2 regions of the Streptomyces sp. NPDC059649 genome follow, and region 1 is predicted to be linked to the other one. Evidence: predicted binding sites of a transcription regulator. Region 1 holds the regulator's gene; the other holds the start of a gene.

What was found. The regulator HrcA, encoded in region 1, represses chaperone genes, less so after heat shock. The targets are predictions, from matches to a motif close to TTNGCACTCNGNNNNNCNGAGTGCNAA.
Region 2: groL (chaperonin GroEL) is a predicted target of HrcA. The motif match lies at 1,407-1,433, and genes of this name have one in related genera.

Annotation. Positions count from the first base shown of each region.
Region 1 is NZ_JBHWDV010000004.1:327,138-330,550, forward strand. It holds gene dnaJ (molecular chaperone DnaJ) at 68-1,201, opposite strand; gene hrcA (heat-inducible transcriptional repressor HrcA) at 1,202-2,218, opposite strand; gene ACFV1J_RS09565 (MBL fold metallo-hydrolase) at 2,413-3,150, shown strand; gene ACFV1J_RS09570 (DUF3097 domain-containing protein) at 3,219-3,413, shown strand, end outside.
Region 2 is NZ_JBHWDV010000027.1:32,092-35,504, reverse strand. It holds gene thrC (threonine synthase) at 1-208, shown strand, start outside; gene ACFV1J_RS25175 (MoaD/ThiS family protein) at 263-541, shown strand; gene ACFV1J_RS25170 (cold-shock protein) at 1,040-1,243, shown strand; gene groL (chaperonin GroEL) at 1,561-3,183, shown strand.

The DNA.
Region 1 (3,413 bases):
CTCAGGCGCGCCCTGGTCAAGCGCGCCCCGGCTCACGCCCGCGCTACCGCGCTACCGCCTTACCGCTCTACCGCCCGTTGAACGCATCCTTCAGGCGCGAGAACAGTCCCTGCTGGCCCGGCTGGAACTGGCCCGTGGGGCGTTCCTCGCCGCGCAGCTTGGCGAGCCGCCGCAGCAGCTCCTCCTGCTCCGGGTCGAGCTTGGACGGGGTCTGGACCTCGACGTGGACGATCAGGTCGCCCCGGCCGTTGCCGCGCAGATGGGTCACGCCGCGCTGGTGCAGCGGGATCGACTGGCCGGACTGCGTGCCGGGCCGGACGTCGATCTCCTCCACCCCGTCCAGCGTCTCCAGCGGGCACTTGGTGCCCAGCGCCGCCGCCGTCATCGGGATGGTGACCGTGCAGTGCAGATCGTCGCCGCGCCGCTGGAAGACCGGGTGCGGCAGCTCGTGGATCTCGACGTAGAGGTCGCCGGCCGGGCCGCCGCCGGGGCCGACCTCGCCCTCGCCGGCGAGCTGGATCCGGGTGCCGTTGTCGACACCGGCCGGGATCTTGACGGTCAGCGTCCGGCGGGAGCGGATCCGGCCGTCGCCCGCGCACTCCGGGCACGGCGTCGGCACGACCGTGCCGAAGCCCTGGCACTGCGGGCAGGGACGGGACGTCATGACCTGGCCCAGGAAGGACCGGGTGACCTGCGAGACCTCACCGCGGCCGCGGCACATGTCACAGGTCTGCGCCGAGGTGCCGGGGGCGGCGCCCTCGCCGCTGCAGGTCGTGCACACCACGGCGGTGTCGACCTGGATGTCCTTGGTGGTACCGAAGGCCGCCTCGTTCAGCTCGATGTCGAGCCGGATCATGGCGTCCTGGCCACGGCGGGTACGCGACCGCGGACCGCGCTGCGAGGCGGTGCCGAAGAACGCGTCCATGATGTCGGAGAAGTTGCCGAAGCCGGCGCCGAAGCCGCCCGCGCCACCGCCACCGGCCTGCGAGAGCGGGTCCCCGCCGAGGTCGTAGACCTGCTTCTTCTGCGGATCCGACAGGACCTCGTAAGCGGCGTTGATCTCCTTGAACCGCTCCTGGGTCTTCGGGTCCGGATTGACGTCCGGGTGCAGCTCGCGCGCCAGCCGACGGAAGGCCTTCTTGATCTGGTCCTGCGAGGCGTCACGGCTGATGCCGAGGACCGAGTAGTAATCGGTGGCCACTTACGACTCCGCGAGGATTTGTCCGACGTAACGTGCCACTGCGCGTACCGCTCCCATCGTTCCGGGGTAGTCCATGCGGGTCGGTCCGACCACGCCGAGTTTGGCGACTGCCTCGTCGCCCGAACCGTAGCCGACCGTGACGACCGATGTGGACGTCAGGCCTTCATGGGCATTCTCATGCCCGATACGTACGGTCATGCCCGAGTCCTTGGCCTCGCCGAGGAGCTTGAGCAGCACCACGTGCTCCTCCAGCGCCTCGAGCACCGGACGGATGGTCAGGGGGAAGTCGTGCCCGAAGCGCGTGAGATTGGCGGTGCCGCCGATCATCAGCCGCTCTTCGGTCTCTTCCACCAGAGTTTCCAGCAACACCGACAGCACTGTCGAGACCGTGCCGCGGTCGTCCTGTTCGAAGGACTCCGGGAGATCCTGCACCAACTGGGGCACATCCGTGAAACGGCGTCCCACGACCCGGCTGTTCAGCCGCGCCCGCAGGTCCGCCAGTGAGGTCTCCGAGAACGGCGTCTGGCAGTCGATGAGCCGCTGCTCGACCCGCCCGGTGTCGGTGATCAGGACGAGCATCAGCCGGGCCGGGGCCAGCGCCAGCAGCTCGACGTGCCGGACCGTGGACCGCGTCAGGGACGGGTACTGCACGACCGCGACCTGCCGGGTCAGCTGTGCCAGCAGCCGGACCGTGCGCCCCACCACGTCGTCGAGGTCGACCGCGCCGTCGAGGAAGTTCTGGATCGCCCGCCGCTCGGGGCTGGACAGCGGCTTCACACCGGCCAGCTTGTCGACGAAGAGGCGGTAGCCCTTGTCGGTCGGGATCCGCCCGGCGCTGGTGTGCGGCTGGGCGATGAAGCCCTCTTCCTCCAGCGCCGCCATGTCGTTGCGGACGGTCGCCGGGGAGACCCCGAGCTGGTGGCGCTCCGTGAGGGCCTTGGAGCCGACCGGCTCCTCCGTCCCGACGTAGTCCTGGACGATGGCGCGCAGCACTTCGAGCCTGCGTTCACTGAGCATCCCGCGCACCTCCAGCCGGCCGTCGCCGTCTCGTCTGTCTCCTGGCACTCACCTGGGCCGAGTGCCAGACCCTGAGCCAGTGTACGGCCGGGTAGCACGACCACGGCAAGGGTGACCGCGCGGAGCTCTCACCTGATGACCGGGTTCGGGCGATCTGCCGGGCAACGCTATCGCGATGGAGCTAGCGTCTCGGTATGCGCACGACTTGGGAAGAGGCCGGGTGGGAACGGCTCGGTGACGGTGTCGCCAGGCGCCGTATGCCGGGCTGGGACGAGACCGTGGGGGTGATCGCCGGGTCGGCCGGCGTCATGATCGTCGACACCGGCGCGACGCTCCGCGACGGCGCGGATCTGCGCCGGTCGATCCGCGGTGTGCTGGGCCGGGAAGTGACGCATATCGCGCTCACCCACCCGCACTTCGATCATGTGCTGGGCACCGCCGCCTTCGCGGGCGTCGCGGTGTTCGGCGCGACCGGCCTCGCCGAGCTGTTCCGCCGCGACAAGGACGCGCTGCGGCACGACGCGATCCGGCACGGCGTCGACCGGGACGCCGCCGCGGAGGCCGCCGATCTGCTGGTCGTGCCGCACCACCACGTCCACGGCCAGCTGACCGTCGAACTCGGCGACCGGCAGGTGCTGCTCGCCAACGTCGGGCCCGGCCACACCGCCCATGACCTGGCCGTCCTGGTGCCGGGCCGGCACGGCGACCCGGAGATCGTCTTCTGCGGTGACCTGGTCGAGGAGTCCGGCGAGCCGAGCGCCGGGCCCGACGCCCTGCCCCGGCAGTGGCCCGCCGCACTGGACCGGCTGCTGGCCCTCGGCGGCGAGGACGCGCGGTACGTGCCCGGGCACGGCGCCGTGGTCGACGCCGCGTTCGTCCGGGCCCAGCGCGACGCCCTGGCGGCCCGCTTCGGGGTCCCGCCGTCCGTCTGACCCGCAGCACGCCCGTTTCCGTACGGAACCGTCTCCCCGACAGCCCCTCTCCCCGATAGAACAGGCCCATGCAGAGCAAGCGCTACAGCCCCGACCTCACCCCGCCCTGGAAGAAGCAGCGGCCCGCGCCGGAGGTCCCGGCCGACCCCGATCTGGTCGTCGAGGAGGTCGGCACGGGCTTCTGCGGTGCGGTGATCCGCTGTGAGAAGACCGCCGAGGGCCCGACGGTCACCCTGGAGGACCGCTTCGGCAAGCACCGGGTC
Region 2 (3,413 bases), on a different contig from region 1:
CATCTTCGCGGAGACCGCGGGCGGGGTGACCGTCGGCGTGACCAAGAAGCTCATCGAGGAGGGTCTGCTCGACCCGGCGCTGACCACCGTCGTCCTCAACACGGGTGACGGCCTGAAGACACTGGACGCGGTCGCGCCGACCACCGGGCCCTCGGCCACGATCCGTCCGAACCTGGACGCGTTCCGCGCGGCCGGCCTGGCCGGCTGAGCCCGCGCAGTCCCCGCACCCGTACTCCGTAATCCCTGTCCGGAAGGCAGAACCATGAGCGTCAAGGTCCGCATCCCCACCATCCTGCGCACGTACACCGGTGGCGAGGCCGAGGTCACCGCCGAGGGCGCGACCCTCTCCGAGGTGATCGCCGACCTGGAGAAGAACCACCAGGGCATCGCGGCGCGGGTGCTCGACGACGCCGGCAAGCTGCGCCGCTTCGTGAACGTCTACGTCAACGACGACGACGTCCGCTTCGAGCAGGGCCTGCAGACGCCGACGCCGGACGGCGCGGGCGTCTCCATCATCCCCGCGGTGGCCGGAGGCTGCTGACCTTCCGTCGGACCTGGGCCGCGCCTCCTCCCGGTGGCGCGGCCTTGCCCGTACGGTGATCGAACAGGCGCGGATTTGCGCCATCCTTTCCCCCGCTTGACCGGAATTGCCCCGTCCATCAAAAACGGACGGGGCAATTCCGTTTCGTGAAAGGGGATAGCATTGTGGCGATCTCCCCGCTGTATATGTCCCCGGGTATGCCGAGCGCATAAGAATCCGTGCTGAGTTGTGCTCAAAGTGTGTGCGGCATTTGTCGGTTAGATACGCCTATGCCCGGCCCGGCTTGCCCGGGAGAATCGCGATTTCGCCGCATATAGCCGATTCTCCGGTGCCAGAATTCTCGTCCGATTGACCTGTTGCGCTGGGCATCGGTCCAGATACATTCAGCGGCGGTCGACGCGTTCCGGCGCACACCCCACGGGCCTTTCGCGGGGTGAGGTCTGACCCGGGTCCGCGGAGTGCGGTCCTGCGCAAGGGCCAGTAATAGGGGAGTTAGGCATGGCTCAGGGCACCGTCAAGTGGTTCAACGCGGAGAAGGGGTACGGCTTCATCGCGGTCGACGGTGGTGCGGATGTATTCGTCCACTACAGCGCGATCCAGATGGACGGCTACCGCACCCTTGAGGAGGGCCAGCGGGTCGAGTTCGAGATCTCGCAGGGCCAGAAGGGGCCGCAGGCGGACATGGTCCGGGTGGCCGGCTGAGGCGCCGACCGACTGCTGCGTGGTGAAGGCCCGTACCCCTGACGGGGGTACGGGCCTTCTGCTGTCCGCCGCGACGGACGGACCTCCCGGCCGCCACCCCTCGATGGATGGGCCACGCTCCGAACGGCTTGCACTCGCATGCCTCGAGTGCTAATCATTGGCGTTAGCACTCTCCGAGTGAGAGTGACAACGAAGGACCGGGTCGGTGAGGCCCGCAGGCCGGTGGGGCAAGGAACCACAGCAGGTCTGCAGGTCGTCCGTCGCGGGCGCCAGCGCGGTCCGGAGCAATCCACCCCAGTCCGGGAGGACCACTTCACATGGCCAAGATCATCGCGTTCGACGAGGAGGCACGGCGCGGTCTCGAGCGCGGGATGAACCAGCTCGCCGACGCCGTCAAGGTCACCCTCGGCCCCAAGGGCCGCAACGTCGTCCTCGAGAAGAAGTGGGGCGCCCCCACGATCACCAACGATGGTGTGTCCATCGCCAAGGAGATCGAGCTCGAGGACCCGTACGAGAAGATCGGCGCCGAGCTGGTCAAGGAGGTCGCGAAGAAGACGGACGACGTCGCCGGTGACGGCACGACGACCGCGACCGTCCTGGCCCAGGCTCTGGTCCGCGAGGGCCTGCGCAACGTCGCCGCCGGCGCCAACCCGATGGCCCTGAAGCGCGGTATCGAGAAGGCCGTCGAGGCCGTCTCCGCCGCCCTGCTCGAGCAGGCCAAGGACGTGGAGACCAAGGAGCAGATCGCCTCCACCGCCTCCATCTCCGCCGCCGACACCCAGATCGGCGAGCTCATCGCCGAGGCCATGGACAAGGTCGGCAAGGAAGGCGTCATCACCGTCGAGGAGTCCCAGACCTTCGGTCTGGAGCTGGAACTCACCGAGGGTATGCGCTTCGACAAGGGCTACATCTCGGCGTACTTCGCCACCGACATGGAGCGTATGGAGGCGTCGCTCGACGACCCGTACATCCTCATCGTCAACTCCAAGATCGGCAACGTGAAGGACCTGCTGCCGCTCCTGGAGAAGGTCATGCAGTCCGGCAAGCCGCTGCTGATCATCGCCGAGGACGTCGAGGGCGAGGCCCTGTCGACCCTGGTCGTCAACAAGATCCGTGGCACCTTCAAGTCCGTCGCCGTCAAGGCCCCGGGCTTCGGTGACCGCCGCAAGGCCATGCTCGGCGACATCGCCATCCTCACCGGTGGCACCGTCATCTCCGAGGAGGTCGGCCTCAAGCTGGAGAACGCCGGTCTCGACCTGCTCGGCCGCGCCCGCAAGGTCGTCATCACCAAGGACGAGACCACCATCGTCGACGGTGCCGGTGACAGCGAGCAGGTCCAGGGCCGGGTCAACCAGATCCGCGCCGAGATCGAGAACAGCGACTCGGACTACGACCGCGAGAAGCTCCAGGAGCGTCTGGCGAAGCTGGCCGGCGGCGTGGCCGTCATCAAGGCCGGTGCCGCCACCGAGGTCGAGCTCAAGGAGCGCAAGCACCGCATCGAGGACGCCGTCCGCAACGCGAAGGCGGCCGTCGAGGAGGGCATCGTCGCCGGCGGTGGCGTGGCCCTGCTGCAGGCTTCCTCGGTCTTCGAGAAGATCGAGCTCGAGGGTGACGAGGCCACCGGTGCCGCGGCTGTGAAGCTGGCCCTGGAGGCCCCGCTGAAGCAGATCTCGGTCAACGCCGGCCTCGAGGGCGGCGTCGTGGTGGAGAAGGTGCGCAACCTGGCCGTCGGCCACGGTCTGAACGCCGCCACCGGCGAGTACGTCGACATGGTCGCCGAGGGCATCATCGACCCGGCCAAGGTCACCCGCTCCGCGCTGCAGAACGCCGCCTCCATCGCGGCGCTCTTCCTCACCACCGAGGCCGTCATCGCCGACAAGCCGGAGAAGGCCGCCGCGGCCGCTCCGGGCGGCATGCCGGGCGGTGACATGGACTTCTGATCCACCGCGCCGGACCTCCGGCCCGCTGGACCAGAACGCTGATCCTCCCGGATCACCCGTCCTGAACGCCGGGGCGGCACCCTCCTCCCAGGGGGTGCCGCCCCGGCGGCGTTTTACCCCCGGACCGCCGCCGTGCCCTGAGCCTCTCGGGGTGACGGCGGCATCGCGGTTACGCTGTGCACTGGATCGACCATGGACAGTCACGGCCAAGGGTCTCGGGGTGGCCGCGC